2 regions of the Marinobacter panjinensis genome follow, and region 1 is predicted to be linked to the other one. Evidence: riboswitches for the same ligand, from Rfam matches in the RefSeq annotation. Region 1 holds a riboswitch; the other holds the start of a gene.
What was found. A riboswitch is a leader RNA that binds a small molecule or an ion and turns the genes downstream of it on or off. The one in region 1 is predicted to bind cobalamin.
Positions count from the first base shown of each region.

Region 1 (8,293 bases):
CAATGTCTCGAAACTGCTGGCCGCCGGCGGCCTTGAACGCCGGGCGGTCACTCCTGATGAGATGAGCTCGATCGAACCCACGCTGGCGGGCCGCTATTACGGTGGTTTTTTTACCGAGAGCGATTCAACCGGTGATATCCACAAGTTTACCAACGGGCTGGCAGATGCGATCCAGCGCCTCGGGGTCAAGACCTTCTATGGGCACTCCGTGACCGAACTCAGTGCCGATCAATCCAGTGCCTGGGTAACCTCCCATGACGGCGAACAGCAAACCCGTGACACCTACGATGGCGTGGTGATCTGTGCCGGTGTGGGCAGTCGGGCGCTGGCGGCGAAGCTGGGCGACCGGGTCAATATTTACCCGGTCAAAGGCTATTCCATTACCGTTGAGCTGGACGACGAAGCCTCCCAGGCTGCGGCACCGACCGTCAGTCTGCTGGATGACGCCACCAAGATCGTAACCAGCCGGCTGGGTGATGACCGTTTTCGTGTCGCGGGTACGGCAGAATTCAGTGGTTATAATCGCGATATCCGGGATGACCGGATTCGGCCGCTCACCCGCTGGGTAGAGCAGTGTTTCCCCGGCGTCTGTACCCGGCGCGTGGTGCCCTGGGCGGGGTTGCGACCCATGCTTCCCAACATGATGCCACGGGTCGGGCCAGGCCGGTTGCCGACGGTATTCTATAACACCGGACACGGCCATCTGGGTTGGACCCTCTCGGCGATTACAGCCGAGATGCTGGCTGAAGCCGTTACTGGAAAATAAAGTCGCTCAAGGCGCTGTCTTTAAGTAATATTACGAATCTTTTTGGGGTGGTCGTTCGGCTGCTCTTCCTTGTCGCGTGTAAGACCAAATAGTCACCTACCCGGTACCTTAGAGGGATTACCGGGTACGTAAATATCAAGGAAGATAAGGGCCGGTTACCACATACTGTCACTCGTCCGTTTACTCAGAAGAATCCTGTAATGCCCACTACCGTTCTCTCTGGTTTTACCCACAACTTCCTGGGTAATGCACCGGCCTGGTACAAACAGGTCATCATCCTTTTCCTGATTGCCAATCCTTTGATTCTATGGACTCTTGGGCCAGCTGTAGCTGGCTGGGTTCTGGTGGGCGAATTCATATTTACTCTGGCCATGGCGCTGAAGTGCTATCCCCTGTTACCGGGTGGCCTGCTGGCGACCGAAGCCCTGCTGATCGGTATGACCACGGCGGACGCGGTGTACCACGAAGTACTGGTGAACTTCCCGGTTATCCTGCTGCTGATGTTCATGGTGGCGGGTATCTACTTCATGAAAGAGCTGCTGCTGGTGACCTTTACCCAGATATTGGTGGGCGTGCGCTCGAAATCTGCGCTTTCATTGCTGTTCTGTGCCGCTGCTGCCCTGCTTTCGGCGTTCCTGGACGCGCTGACCGTTACCGCCGTGATCATCAGCGTCGCCGTGGGCTTCTATTCGGTGTACCACAAGGTGGCATCGGGCAAGGGCTACCAACACAAGGACCATAACGCCAACAGCGATGAACAGGTGATTGAGCTGCATCGCGAAGACCTGGACAGGTTCCGGGCATTCCTGCGCAGTCTGCTGATGCACGGTGCCATTGGAACCGCGCTGGGCGGGGTGGCCACCATGGTGGGCGAGCCCCAGAACCTGTTGATCGCCAAGGTAGTGGGCTGGGACTTTGCCAGCTTCTTTTTGCATATGGCGCCGGTCAGCCTGCCGGTGCTGGCTGCAGGTCTGACTACTTGCTGGGCGCTGGAAAAGCTGCGCTGGTTTGGCTATGGCGCCCGCCTGCCGAAACCGGTGCGCCAGGTGCTGGAGGAATTTGCCGACAACGAACGTACCAAGCGGACCAAGGCCGACCAGGCTGCATTGTGGGTGCAGGCAATGGCTGCACTGATTCTGGTTGTCGGCCTGGCCTTCCACCTGGCGGAGGTGGGGCTGATTGGTCTTCTGGTGATCATCCTTATCACCTCGTTCACCGGCGTTACCGACGAGCATCAGATCGGCAAGGCATTCCAGGAATCCCTGCCCTTTACCTCGCTGCTGGTGGTGTTCTTTGCCATCGTCGCCGTCATTCACGAACAGCACCTGTTCAAGCCGATCATCGATTTTGTGCTCAGCCTGCCAAAGGACCAGCAGCCGGGCATGTTCTTTATCGCCAACGGACTGCTGTCGATGATCAGCGATAACGTTTTTGTGGCTACGGTGTACATCAGCGAAATCAAACAGGCACTGGATGCCGGCAGTATCGACTACGATCACTTCCAGGAACTGGCCATTGCTATTAACACGGGTACCAACCTGCCCAGTGTCGCCACGCCGAACGGACAGGCGGCGTTCCTGTTCCTGCTGACGTCTGCCATTGCGCCCTTGGTGCGTTTATCCTACGGACGTATGGTGATCATGGCATTTCCCTACACGATCGTGATGGGTGCTGTAGGCCTGTTCAGCGTCATCAACCTGGTTTAGAGCCAGCAGCAGCTCGTGCTATCGGAAATTGTTGCCTTGCGGACAGTGCATTCCTGTGCAGGTCTGTTACTCTTTTTGGAGTGGTAACAAGACAATGGCCAGCGGCAACGATGATAATAACAGCCCGAATCCGGACCAAGCTTTCTTGCGATTTCCTGTATTGCGGGTGGGATTCGATTACCCGCCCATTGGCCTTTGCATTATTGGTTTCCCTTTGCCTCGCTGTTCTTGCCGGCCCTGCTCAGGCCCAGCCGACCCGCGACACCCTGATAGTGGGTTATGTGGATGTACCTCCCCTGACTTATGAGGGTATCGATGGCCGTGCCGAGGGCGTGTTTATCGATCTGACTCGCCGCGTGGCGAACGAAGCAGGATACGATGTGAATTTCCGTTACCTTCCTGTGAGTCGTGCCTATTATTACCTTCGCACGGGCGGCATCGACATATGGCCCGGTGTTACCGACGTACCTGCCCTTGAAGGCGAAGTTCTGGAGACTTTTGTAAGCCCGCTGCCATTCACGCTCAGTGTCTGGGGAATGGAGAATATGCCGCCGGTTTCGCACTTCGACGATCTGAAGGACAAAACCCTGATTCTTATTTCCGGCTACACCTATGGTGGCATGGCTGACCATCTGGCACGCACCCCTGGCATATCGATCACCGAAGCGCCCAACCACCAGGCGGCCGTGGCAATGCTGAACCGAGGGCGGGGCGACTATCTGCTGGATTATCAGGACCCGGTAAACGCCGTGCTGGAGGAATTTCCGATCCGCGGTATTCGCGAGTACCCCGTGCGCACCCGGAATGCTGCCTGGGTGTTCTCGCTGGCTAATCCGAGAAGCGCTCAGTTGCGGAACGAGTTTGATGATGCCTACCTGCGTCTTGCCGAACGCGGGGAGGTTCCGAAACCCAGGGTTTTGAACGGAGGATTTCAGCTTCCGGGATTGGCCGATCTGCTTCAGGGCCTGATCAACTGAACGTCGCCGTACCAGGCAGTAGCGGATTCCCCGGTGTTGTCGGAATCCGACATGATGGCAACCCCCGCCAGCTTGGGTGGTTTGCGGCCAAAGGCCTCTTTATAATCCGCCACAATATCCCGCTCCACGGTAACCCAGCTGCCGGTCGTGTCCGCCCCGGAATTCACCGCCACCATCATCGTGGTATCGGTGAAGGGATTGGCGACCATTTCTCCCACCGGCAACTGATTGGCCCAGATATAGTTCAGGGCGTTACCCGGTAGTTCCTCACCGAACACCACCTCCACCGCCTTGCGCCTGGCGCGCTCAAAAAAGCCGGCTTCTTCGGGCTCGAATTCAAACGCCACGTAGATGCGGGCGGGGTAGTCATCACCGTCCTTTCTGCGGGCGTCGCCCTGTTCAAACACATTCGACACCTTCCAGCGCCAGCGCAGGATCAGCGAGTCCCCGGGTTCCACCGATACGCGAGCAATGAGCCCGGAGGCGCTGTCGTCAGTGGTAGCTTCGACAACCTGTTCGCCGTTGTCGTCAACCAGCTGGTAGCGGCTATGGCGGTCGATATTGGGAAATTCCAGCGGCTCCCAGCCATCCTCCAGAGACGTCATCTCAGAAAATGGTGTTATCAGCGAGTTGTCCGCGTTGTCTGCGTGCACCTGCGCCAGTGACATGGACAGGATCAGGGATGCCAGTAAGTATCTGCATGCGTGGTTCATGGTGCCCTCCCGAGGTTCCGATTACTGACCGGCAACCGGTTTAAAAGTGCCTTGTCGTCATTGATATTACTGTATATAGTGTTTTTTTCCTTGGTTAAGTACCAGATATGGTACCGGGAATCCGGTGAGAATCCGGAACTGACGCGCAGCGGTATTGGGGAACAAGCGTGGCACACAGACACTGGTTAACACCGGGAAGTCGCCACGCAAGGTCGAACCACACGGTTCACGCCCCTGAGTCCGAAGACCTGCCAGGGATACAACTGCACCTTCGCGTATAGGGTGAGCAGAATCGTAAAACCGTAGGTCGGATTAGCGAAGCGTAATCCGACAAACATGGTTTATGCGGGCACCAATGTCGGATTACGCTTCGCTAATCCGACCTACGTGTACCGACGTTTACCCCGTTTATACGGTGATATGCCCTCCGATTCTCTCTGCCTGCGCGAAGGACATGGAAACAACGCGTATTCAGGAGAACCGACATGTCCACCTCCCTGGCCGAGCCCGGCCAATCAGCCACATCCAGCACCGCCTCCCTGCAGGTTATTAAACGCAACGGAACCCTGGTTGGATTTGATCCTGCCAAAATCAGCGTGGCCGTCACCAAGGCTTTCCTTGCCGTGGAAGGTGACGAAGCCGCCGGCTCAGCCCGCATTCACGATGCTGTGGAGCGTGTCACCCGGCAGGTCATCCAGGCCATCAGCCGCCGCCTGAAAGCGGGTGGCAAGGTACACATCGAAGACATCCAGGACCAGGTAGAACTGGCGTTGATGCGGGCGGAGGAACAGAAAGTTGCCCGCGCCTACGTACTCTACCGCGAAGCCCATGCCCAGGAGCGTGCCAGCCTGGCACCGGTGGAAGCCCACCCCACGCTGACGGTAAAAAAAGCCAACGGTGAAGTGGCACCGCTGGACCTGGGGCTGATGAAAGTCCAGGTGGAACACGCCAGTCGGGGATTGGAGGGTATTAACGGCGAATCCCTGGTGGCAGGAGCGCTGCGGAACCTGTACGACGGCATTGCCGAGAAAGAAGTCATCTCCGCCCTGATCATGACCGCCCGCGGCCGCATTGAGCAGGAGCCGGATTACAGCGCGGTGACCGCTCGCCTGTTGCTGGAACAACTACGGCTGGAAACTGCCAGCGCCCTGGATCTGCCTGCCAGTCGGCCGCTGGCAGAGATTTATCCACAGGCCCTGAGCGCGTTTATTGACCAGGGCATCCGCGATGAATTGCTGGATGAGGCCATGGCGACGTTTGATCTGGAACAACTGGGCGCTGCCCTGAAGCCGGAGCGGGACTACCAGTTCGGTTTCCTTGGCCTGCAGACCCTCTACGACCGCTACTTCGTGAAACGGAACGATGCCCGGCTGGAACTGCCCCAGGTATTTTTCATGCGCGTCGCCATGGGCCTGGCCCTGAAGGAGGACGATCCAAACGCCCGCGCCATCGACTTCTATGACCTGTTGTCTTCCTTTGATTACATGGCTTCCACGCCAACCCTGTTTAACAGCGGCACACAGCATTCCCAGCTGTCCTCCTGTTATCTCACCACCGTGCAGGACGATCTGGAAGGTATCTACGGCAGCATCCGCGACAACGCCATGCTGTCGAAATGGGCTGGCGGACTGGGCAACGACTGGACGCCGGTTCGCGCCATGGGCTCCCACATCAAAGGCACCAACGGCAGCAGCCAGGGCGTGGTGCCGTTCCTGAAAGTGGTGAACGACACTGCCGTGGCGGTCAACCAGGGCGGCAAACGCAAGGGCGCGGTGTGCGCCTATCTGGAAAGCTGGCACCTGGATATCGAGGAATTCCTGGAACTGCGCAAGAACACCGGCGACGAACGCCGCCGCACTCACGATATGAACACCGCCAACTGGGTGCCGGATCTGCTCATCGAGCGCATGCGCGAAGACAAAGACTGGACCCTGTTCTCCCCGAACGACGTACCGGATCTTCACGATCTCTATGGCAATGCTTTCCGTGAGTGCTACGAGCACTACGAGGCGCTGGCGGAGCAGGGTAAAATCACGCTGTCAAAGAAGATCCCCGCCAAACAGCTCTGGCGCAAGATGCTGACGGTGCTGTTCGAGACCGGCCATCCCTGGATCACCTTCAAAGACCCCTGCAACCTGCGCTCACCCCAGCAGCACCGGGGCGTGGTGCACAGCTCGAACCTGTGTACCGAAATCACCCTGAACACCAGCGCCGACGAAATCGCCGTGTGCAATCTGGGCTCCGTCAACCTCGCCGCCCATATCCGTGATGGCGGGCTGGACCTGCAGCGCCTGGAACGCACGGTGAACACCGCGGTGCGCATGCTCGACAACGTTGTTGATATCAACTACTACGCCGTACCCCAGGCCAGGAACTCCAACCTCAAGCACCGCCCGGTGGGCCTGGGGCTGATGGGCTTCCAGGACGCGCTTTATCAGCTCAACCTGCCCTACACCAGCCCGGAAGCGGTGGAATTTGCCGACGTGGCCATGGAACAGATCAGTTACTTCGCCATTCGCGCCTCCGCAACCCTGGCTGGCGAACGTGGTGCCTATGAGACCTATGAAGGCTCCCTCTGGCAACAAGGCATCCTGCCCATCGATTCCATTAACCTGCTGAAAAAAAACCGCCGTGACGGGGATCTGAGTCTTAACACCGACAGCCGCCTGGACTGGGCCCCGGTGCGGGAGCTGATTGCCAGGAACGGCATGCGCAACAGCAATGTCATGGCCATTGCACCGACGGCGACCATCTCCAACATCGTGGGGGTGTCCCAGTCGATCGAACCGGCGTACCAGAACCTGTTCGTGAAATCGAACCTCTCCGGCGAGTTCACCGTGGTGAACCCTTCCCTGGTGCGTGACCTCAAGGCCGAAGGCCTATGGGACAACGTGATGGTCAACGACCTCAAATACTTCGACGGCAGCGTGCAGCAGATCGACCGCATTCCCGATGAACTGAAAGCCCGCTACGCCACCGCGTTCGAAATCGACCCCCGATGGCTGGTGGAAGCCGCCGCAAGACGCCAGAAATGGCTCGACCAGGCCCAGAGCCTGAATCTGTACATGGCCGAACCCAGTGGCAGGAAGCTGGATGCGCTGTATCAGCTGGCCTGGGAACGGGGCCTGAAGACCACCTATTACCTGCGCTCGTTGGGCGCCACCGGTGCAGAAAAGACCGCCCCGGTAGCGGCGCCGCAGCCGCAGGTGTGCAGTATTGACGAGCCGGATTGCGAAGCCTGCCAGTAGTTCTCCAGTAAATGTAGGTCGGATTAGCGAAGCGTAATCCGACCTACGAAAAACAAATTCAGAGGTAAGACACATGCTCAACTGGGACGACGAACCAACCACCCAAACCACCCCCCAAGGCCCGGCCCCCGTCAATGCCGACGACAAACGAGTGGTCAACGGCGAGACCGATATCAACCAGCTCGCCCCGTTCAAGTACCCCTGGGCCTGGGAGTACTTCATGAACGCCAACAAGAACCACTGGACGCCGCTGGACGTCAACATGGCTCAGGACGTTCACGACTATCACCACCGCCTGTCCGCGCCTGAAAAACACGTTTATGAGAACGTGCTGGCCTACCTCACCACCTCCGACATCCTCGCCATGCGCAACATCGGCCTGGCGGTGATGGAGAAAATGAGCGCGCCTGAGTTGCAGATCTACCAGGCCCGGCAGGTGTACGAGGAAGCCATGCATACCTGGGCCTACCAGCACTGCATCGAAACTCTCAACCTCGACCAGAGCGAAATCTACAACCGCTACCGCGTGGTGCCCGCCATCAACGGCAAGATCCAGATGGCCAACCGGCGCCTGGACGCCGCCATGCGCTCCGACCTGAACCTGCGCAACCGGGACGACCTGCAGGAATTCATCATGTCCTATCTGTTCTTCGCAGCGGTCTTCGAGGGCGCCTGGTTCTACAACGGCTTCAGCCCCATCTTTGCGCTGCAGCGCCGCGGGCTGATGCGGGGTACCGGTGAGCAGCTGCAGTACATCCTGCGAGACGAGGCCATGCACTTCTCCTTCGGCCTGAAAGTGGTCAACCAGATCCTCGAAGAGGAAAACATCACCCTCGATCCGAAAGCCGTCAGAGACATGTGGGACGAGTCCGAGGCCGCCGAA
Region 1 covers NZ_SZYH01000001.1:2,713,800-2,722,092, reverse strand. The annotation lists gene FDP08_RS12510 (D-amino acid dehydrogenase) at 1-766, shown strand, start outside; gene nhaB (sodium/proton antiporter NhaB) at 967-2,472, shown strand; gene FDP08_RS12500 (substrate-binding periplasmic protein) at 2,583-3,449, shown strand; gene FDP08_RS12495 (DUF3047 domain-containing protein) at 3,431-4,162, opposite strand; cobalamin riboswitch at 4,237-4,432, shown strand; gene FDP08_RS12490 (ribonucleoside-diphosphate reductase subunit alpha) at 4,648-7,410, shown strand; gene FDP08_RS12485 (ribonucleotide-diphosphate reductase subunit beta) at 7,484-8,293, shown strand, end outside.

Region 2 (8,293 bases), on a different contig from region 1:
CCATGAAGGAGACGATTCATGAATCACACTGACCAGCATGACTCCGCTGCACTCAAGCATATTGAAAAAGAGTTCAACGAGTGGGAAAAGAACGAGGTTGAGTCGTTTATCAAGCGGGCTCCGGAGAGCCAGTCCGAGTACACCACCGCCTCCGGCATGCCCACGAAGCGCACTTACACGCCGCTGGACCTGAAAAATACGCCGTTCGAGGACATTGGCTTTCCCGGCCAGTACCCGTTCACCCGTGGGCCATACCCCACGATGTATCGCGGCCGGAACTGGACCATGCGCCAGATTGCAGGCTTCGGTACCGCCAGGGAAACCAACGGGCGCTTCAAGTACCTTATCGCCCAGGGGCAGACCGGCCTGTCGATCGATTTCGATATGCCCACACTGATGGGGTATGACTCGAATCACCCGATGAGTCAGGGTGAAGTGGGCCGTGAGGGTGTCGCCATCGATACGCTGGCGGATATGGAGGAGCTGTTCGACGACATCGATCTGACCAAGATATCTGTCTCCATGACGATCAATCCGTCGGCATGGATCCTCTACGCCATGTACATTGCGCTGGCGCAGCAGCGCGGTTATGACCTCAATGACCTGTCGGGCACCATCCAGAACGACATTCTCAAGGAGTACATCGCCCAGAAGGAATGGATCTTCCCGGTGCGGCCGTCGGTTCGCCTGGTCCGTGACTGTATCCAGTACGGATCCGAGAACATGAAGCGGTACAACGCCATCAATATCTCCGGGTACCATATATCGGAAGCCGGCTCGACCGCTGTCCAGGAAGTGGCATACACCATGGCCACCACCATGGAATACGTCAAGACGGCCATCGACGCAGGGGTGGACGTTAATGAGTTCGGGCCCCGTCTCTCGTTCTTCTTCGTGAGCCAGGCAGACTTCTTTGAAGAAATCGCAAAGTTCCGGGCCGCCAGGCGGATATACGCCAAGATCATGCGGGAAAAATTCGGGGCCACGAATCCCGCGGCCAGCCGGCTACGTTTCCACGCGCAAACTGCAGCGGCAACCCTGACCAAGCCACAGTACACGATCAACCCGATCCGTACTGCGCTCCAGGCGCTCTCTGCCGTGCTGGGTGGCGCGCAATCGCTGCATACCAATGGCATGGACGAGGCGTTCGCCATACCCACTGAAGAAGCAATGCGGATTGCACTGCGTACCCAGCAGATCATCGCCTACGAGACCAACATCACCCAGGTTGTAGACCCACTGGGCGGTTCCTACTACGTGGAAAGCCTGACCGACGAGATTGAGCGGGAAGTCTGGAAAATCCTCGATGAGGTTGAAGAACTGGGCGGCACGCTCCAGTGTATCGACGATGGTTACTTCCAGAGAGGCATCTCCGACTCGGCTTATGATTTCGCGCTGCGCAAGGCCAGTGGGGAAAGACCGGTTATCGGCGTTAATATGTTCGTCCAGGAGGAAGAAGATGTTGAAATCGAAACCCATCCCCACGATCCGGAAACAGAGCGCCGTCAGATTGAACGCCTGAACAGGGTCAAGAACAATCGCGATGAGGAAAAGGTCCAGAGCATGCTCAAACAGCTGAAAGAGCAGGCCGAGGATGAATCGGTTAACCTGATGCCTCTCACCATTGAATTGGTCAGAGAGGGCGCTTCAATGGGCGACATTGTGGAAACCCTGAAAGGCATCTGGGGAACCTATCGCGAAAAACCTGTAATCTGACCGGCTTCATTTACTGACTGAAGCGGTTCACGGGAGAAATGAATGGTCAGGCTCACCAAGATCTATACGAAAACCGGAGATAAAGGCGATACCGGCCTCGGCGATGGCAGCCGTGTCGCCAAGCACGATCTGCGTGTGGAAGCCTACGGCACGGTGGATGAGGCCAATGCCGTTATTGGCCTGGCGAGGCTGCATGTGGACGAAGTACTGGATGGAATACTGGCGCGCATCCAGAACGATCTGTTCGATGTGGGTGCGGATCTGTGCACGCCTTTTGCGGAAAACCCGAAATACCCACCACTGAGGCTCGCCGGGGCCAAGACCCTGGAACTTGAGCAGGAAATTGACAAGTTCAACGCGGACATTCCGTCCCTGCGCTCGTTTATTCTGCCGGCGGGTAACCCCGCCGCAACGCACCTTCACCATGCCCGGACAGTAACCCGCCGGGCCGAGCGAATCATTGTTCAGTTGAAGGAAGATCAGGAGATCAGTCAGTCGGTGCTGGAATATATGAACCGCCTGTCTGACCTGCTTTTCGTGCTTGCCCGGCATGCCAATGGCAAGGGAAAAGACGATGTGCTCTGGGTGCCCGGGGAATGATGTCGGGCTGCGTCGGAGGCTCTGACGAATCATGATGCCGGCTCCGGAGCATGGCGGCCGGCTTCGCGCCGCTGCGCGAAAGTGGAAAATCCCGCTGGAACAATGGTTGGACCTCTCCACCGGCATCAATCCGCAGGGGTGGTCCGTTCCGGCAATTCCCGAGGAGGTGTGGCGTCGCTTGCCGGAGCCTGATGATGGTCTGGAACAACGCATCAGACAGTGGGTCGGTGCGCCCGATTCCTCGGCTGGTATTCCGGTTGCCGGCAGCCAGGCGGCGATCCTGGCATTGCCCTGTTTGCGCTCACCGTGCCAGGTAGGTGTGCCTTCGCCGGGTTATCAGGAACACGGGCATTGTTGGGCCTCTGCCGGCCACCGGGTCACGGAAATTGGTAGCAAGCAGGTCGCCAGTAATGACGAGCGTTGGCTTGATGAACTGGACGTGCTGGTCTGGATCAATCCCAACAATCCGACGGGCCAGGCCATCGAGCCTCAGCGGCTGTTGAACTGGCACGATCGTCTTCAACGCCGCGGCGGCTGGCTGATCGTTGATGAGGCTTTCATGGATGCCACGCCGGAACTCAGTGTCGGCTTTGCGACGGGCCGGCCTGGCCTTCTGGTTATGAGGTCGCTGGGCAAGTTTTTCGGCCTGGCGGGTCTCAGGGCCGGGGCTGTTGTCGGCGACCCGGATATTGTAGGTTTGCTGGCGGCCACGCTGGGGCCCTGGTCGATCAGTGGGCCAGCGCGTTTTGTAATGGGTAAGGCGCTGGCAGACCACCAATGGCAGGCCGCGACTGCCGAGCGATTGCACAGCGAAAGCGGGCGACTGTCGGAGTGTCTGGCGTACCATGGCCTGGAGCATTCTACTGGCACCGCGTTGTTCCGGTACGTTCGGCACAGAAGGGCAGCGGAGATTGCATCCGCGCTTGCAGGCGAGGGAATTCTGGTCCGGGAGTTTGAAAATCCCGCGGCGCTGAGATTCGGATTGCCTGGTTCCGAGCGGGATTGGGCGCGTTTTGATCGGGCAATGTATTTAAAGGATGTTTATTGATTTAGCCCTGAGGGGCTGATAGGTTGACCACCGAAAAAATGTATACCGTATTCAGGTAACGCTTTTTCGCGGTATCGCCGCAGAAAAGCTTAAAACGGGAAGTCGGTTAAAGTCCGACGCTGCCCCCGCAACGGTAAGCGAGCTAAAGGCAATCGTAAAAGCCACTGTGCAAGATGCATGGGAAGGTGATTGCCCCGGATCAGACACCAAGGCTGATCCACTCGCAAGCCCGGAGACCGGCCTGAATACACACCGGAAGTTGCGGAGGGCGACGGCGGTGGGTGAGTTGTGTCGGTTTTACACCTGTACACTGACTCGTATCCTGCCTCCCCCAGACTCACTCTCAAGCTCCGCAACATAATAAACGCCATGCGGGTGCGCGTGGTTCAAAAGCGAGTGCTGATTATGGGTTTTTCGAAGACCATGCCGGTCCTGTTGTCCGGCCTCCCCGTTGTATTCCTGCCCGTTTGCTCGGCCCTGGCCGACGAAGGAAATATGGCCCCCGAGCTTGATCCGATCGTAGTAACCGCCACGCTCGGCCCCAAGACCCGGGGGGAAAGCGATTCCTCGGTCACCGTGATCGACAGCGAAGCCATCGAGCGCCTCCAGCCCCAGACCTTTGATGAGCTTCTTGTAGGCCAGCCGGGCCTGGACATTGTCAGCAATGGCTCCTTCGGCAAGAACACCAGCGTTTATACCCGCGGAACCGGTAGCGAGTCCACCGTGTTCCTTGTGGACGGTGTGCGTTTGCGCTCGGCCACCAGTGGCGGTGCCGCCTGGCAGTATTTTCCGCCGCAGATGTTGGAGCGCGTCGAAATCGTGCGCGGTTCGCGCAGCAACCTTTACGGCGCCGATGCGGTAGGCGGTGTCGTCCAGGGCTTTACCCACAGCGCCCCGACAGGTCGCAAAGGCTGGGTCCAGGCAGGTGGCGGCAATTTCAACACCCAGGAGTACCAGGCCGGAGCAGCGGGTACCGAGGGACGGATGAAATACAGCTTCAGTGCAAACCATTTGGAGACCGACGGTACCGCCATTGTTGAGGGCGGGGAAGACAAGAGCTTTCGCAACAGCTCTGCGCTCGGATCCGTAGCCCACCAGTTTGATTCGGGTGGCGAGGCCGGCATGGTTTTCATGCGGTCCCAGGGCAATTCCGAATTCGAGGGCGGTGATACGGACTTCGCCATTCAGACCGTCGGTTTCCGCCTGGATACTCCTGTCAGCAACTATTGGCGCAGCCGAATCCTGCTAGCCGAATCACGTGACGAATCTGACAATCGCGATACCTTCGGCGACAGCACGTTCGATACCAGGACCCGCAGCGCCCGTTGGGAAAACCAGCTCAGTGGCGGCCGTCACGAGTACATCGTCGGTGGTGAGTTGCTGGTGGATGAAGTGGAAAGCACCACCGACTTTGACGAAACCAGCCGCACCAACGCCGCCATTTTTGGGCAGGCCCTGCTGAATTTCGGTCCCACCGATTTTCAACTGAGCCTGCGGGCGGATGACAATGAGGCTTTTGGTCGGGAGGAAACGGGCGCCGCCGCCATGGGCATTGATCTGGACCGGAATCATCGGGCCCGGGTGAGCTACAGCACCTCGTTCCGCGCGCCTACCTTTAATGATCTTTACTTTCCCGGATTCGGTAATGCCGATCTGCAACCGGAAACCGCCGGCAGCGTAGAGCTGGGCGTTGGCGGTAATTACGCTCATTGGTTCTGGGATGCCGCGATTTATCAGACTGACGCCGATGACCTGATCGTGTTTACCCTTCAAGATGGCCGCTTTGCTCCGTTTAACGTTGACGAGGCTCGAATCCGGGGTATCGAGCTGAGTGCTGGTCTGGAGCTGGATGAATGGATCCTGCAGGCTGGTGCCTCAGTCACTGACCCCCGCAACCGGGAGACCGATAACCGAATTCGTCGTCGCAGCGCCCAGCAGTTCCGGGTTGATGTCGATCGCGCCTTTGGACAGGTGTCCGTGGGAACAACGGTAAAAGGTCAGGGCTACCGCTATGACGACGCCGACAACGATGAGCGCATTGCAGGCTTTGCCACCTGGGATCTGCGGGCCAAATGGCAGATCGATAGCCATTGGACGACCAATATCACCGTGGACAACGTGTTGGATCGAGAGTACACCACCGCACTCCGGGTAGACGGGAGTGAATACATTTCCGCAGGCCGCACAGCGATGCTGACCATACGCTACGACATCTGACAGGCTATGGAGATATAAGGGCATGATGAAAAAACCGGTATCCGGATTGCTCCTGGGCCTGGCATTTCTGCTCTCGATCCCGGCATTCGGCGCCACCGTGGTTGGCGTGGTGTCCGAGCGATCGGCGGCAGAAATGGCCGCAGGCGCGGAGCGCTTTCTGGCAGCTCACCCGGATCACGAAGTTATCCTGCGGACGCCGGAACAGCTGGCCCGCCTGGACAGCCAGGCGCTCGAAGAGCTGTTTGGGCGGGCCGATGTACTGCTGCTGGCCGCGGTTTTCGGTGATCAGGTAGGCCGGCTGGAACAGACGGTTCGGAACCTGACAAAAGAGCGGCAGTTTCCGATACTGGCCGTTAACGGCGACCGTTCGCTGACTCGCCTGTCGCGGTTGGAGGGCCGGGCGGTGCTGGACGGGCTGGATGCCTCCGCCCTCAACGATCTGATGAAAGCTCCGGACCCGGGGGCTGACGTGGATGCTCACCGGACAAGCTTGCGTCACCAGTTTCCACAACAGGTCCCGTGGCTGGAAGGGCGAGCCCTTTATCAGGGGCGTACCCCGCACCACCTGGACGCCCTCTTGCGCTGGTTGCTGGTGCAGACAGGTCATGATCTGTCAGTACCTGAGCTGCCGCCCCGGGCATTGATTCGCTATTACCGCAATGGGGAGGCGACAGATAATCCGGCGGACCTGAGGCTGCAGTCCGGACCGGTGGTCACCCTGCTGGATCTGGACAGCGGTGATCGCCCGGGAGACCGGGCGCTGCTGGATGCAACCTGTGCCGCCCTGGAATCCAGGGGTATCCAGTGTTTTGCCATCCTGTCCCGCTGGGGCGGCGCCAGCCTAGAGGCCATTCGCTCACTGGATGAGGTTGTTGCCCCGGCGACGCTCTCAGGCATCATCAGCCTTCAGGACTTTACCGTCGGGGGTGGCGAGGGCCGCCGCCAGGTCACTGCGGAGCTCACCCGGCTGGATATTCCGGTGATCAAGGGCTTGCGACTGGCCTCCCGCACCGCCAACCAGTGGCAATTGTCGGTAGACGGTATTCCCTCGGACAAAGTGCACTACAAACTGGCCATGCCGGAACTACAGGGTGTCAGTCAGCCCATGGTGCTGGCGACGGCAGAACCGGAAGTGATTGACGAGCGAACCGGTGTGGCACTGACGCTGACCCAGCCGGTACCGGAGCGTGTGCAAGCCGTTGCTGACCGCCTCAAACGCTGGCACGTGTTGCAGAGTAAGGACAATGCCGACAAGCGTGTCGCAATTATTTATTACAATCACCCTCCGGGCCGGCAGAACATCGGCGCGGACAACCTCGATGTGCCGGCTTCCCTGTATGAAATGCTGACCTGGCTCAAGGAGGAGGGTTACGACACCGGCCCGCTCCCGGAGAGCCCGGGGGCCCTGACAGACCTGATACAACAGCGTGGTGTCAGCCTGCCGGATGATCCTCGCGCCTTGCGCGAGATGGCGGAAGAGGTCGCCTCTATGTCCGGTGGCACCTATCGACGCTACTTTGAAACCTTGCCGCCGGTTGTCCAGCAGGAAATGGTTCACGGACCGCTCGGGTACCTGCATGAGCGACTTGGGCAGGCCCATGAAATGGGCGAAAAGGAGCTGGCAACCGGCTTGCTGAGTCGTGGTATCCGTGACCTGCGTCACCTCATCGAACACATCCAGCACCCAAATCGCAAGGCCACCCTGGTTCGGCTGGATGAATATGAGGCGCTCTGGCAAAAGCGTCTTGATGAGGGTGGCCAGAAGAGCAAGCTGGACGACAGACGGGTTGCCCTGGCTGACACGGGCATTCCCGGCCTGAGGGGCTGGGGCGAGGCACCGGGACAGTCGATGGTGGTGGATGACCGGCTGATTTTCCCAGGCTTGCGGTTCGGCAACATCTATATCGGCCCGCAACCGCCACGGGGCTGGGAAGTGGACGAAGAATTGCTGCACGCCAACACCACCTTTCCGCCTACCCATCAATACGTGGGCTTCTACCACTGGCTGCGGGATCACTACCAGGCCGATGTCCTGATATACGTGGGCCGCCATTCCACGCGGGAGTTTCTGCCCCGCCGCCGCGCCGGGTTGACCGGGGACGACTATCCGGACCTGCTGGGTGGCGATCTGCCGCTGATCTATCCCTACATTGTGGACGGCGTGGGTGAGGGCATACAGGCCAAGCGGCGGGCCCTGGGGGTGATGATCAGTCACCTGACGCCGCCACTGGCAGCCACCGAACTCTACGATGAGCTTCTCGAACTGCGACAACTGGTGGAAACCTGGGAGTCCGCCAACGAGCCGGACAGCCCCACCAGGGAGCGGGCTCTGGACATGCTGCAGGAGAAAATCGAGGTGTTGGATATCGGCGAGGACCTGGAGCGGGAAATTGCGGGCGAGATGGGGCTGTCAGAGGAGGAAGTGTCCCTGGAGGAGCTGTCCCCGGATCTGTTGGTCCATGAGGCCGGCCACTACGTCACCGATATGCAGGAACACTTCATGCCCCTGGGTCTGCACGTGTTTGGCCGTGACTGGAATGCGGATATGGTGGATACCATGCTGGACTCCATGGCGGGCAAGGCTAGCTCTCCTGAGGCGGAATGGCGTAAGAATCTGGAAGCGTCGCCGGCGGCGGAACGCCAGAGCTTCCTGGCCGCGCTCGACGGCCGTTTTGTGGCACCAGGGCAGGGCAATGACCCGTTGCGGACACC
Region 2 covers NZ_SZYH01000002.1:635,807-644,099, forward strand. The annotation lists gene meaB (methylmalonyl Co-A mutase-associated GTPase MeaB) at 1-32, shown strand, start outside; gene FDP08_RS19200 (methylmalonyl-CoA mutase family protein) at 19-1,716, shown strand; gene FDP08_RS19205 (cob(I)yrinic acid a,c-diamide adenosyltransferase) at 1,759-2,316, shown strand; gene cobD (threonine-phosphate decarboxylase CobD) at 2,348-3,364, shown strand; cobalamin riboswitch at 3,401-3,623, shown strand; gene FDP08_RS19215 (TonB-dependent receptor plug domain-containing protein) at 3,770-5,581, shown strand; gene FDP08_RS19220 (cobaltochelatase subunit CobN) at 5,604-8,293, shown strand, end outside.
Region 2: linked by a shared signal. The riboswitch ahead of FDP08_RS19215 (TonB-dependent receptor plug domain-containing protein) and the one ahead of FDP08_RS12490 (ribonucleoside-diphosphate reductase subunit alpha) in region 1 are both predicted to bind cobalamin.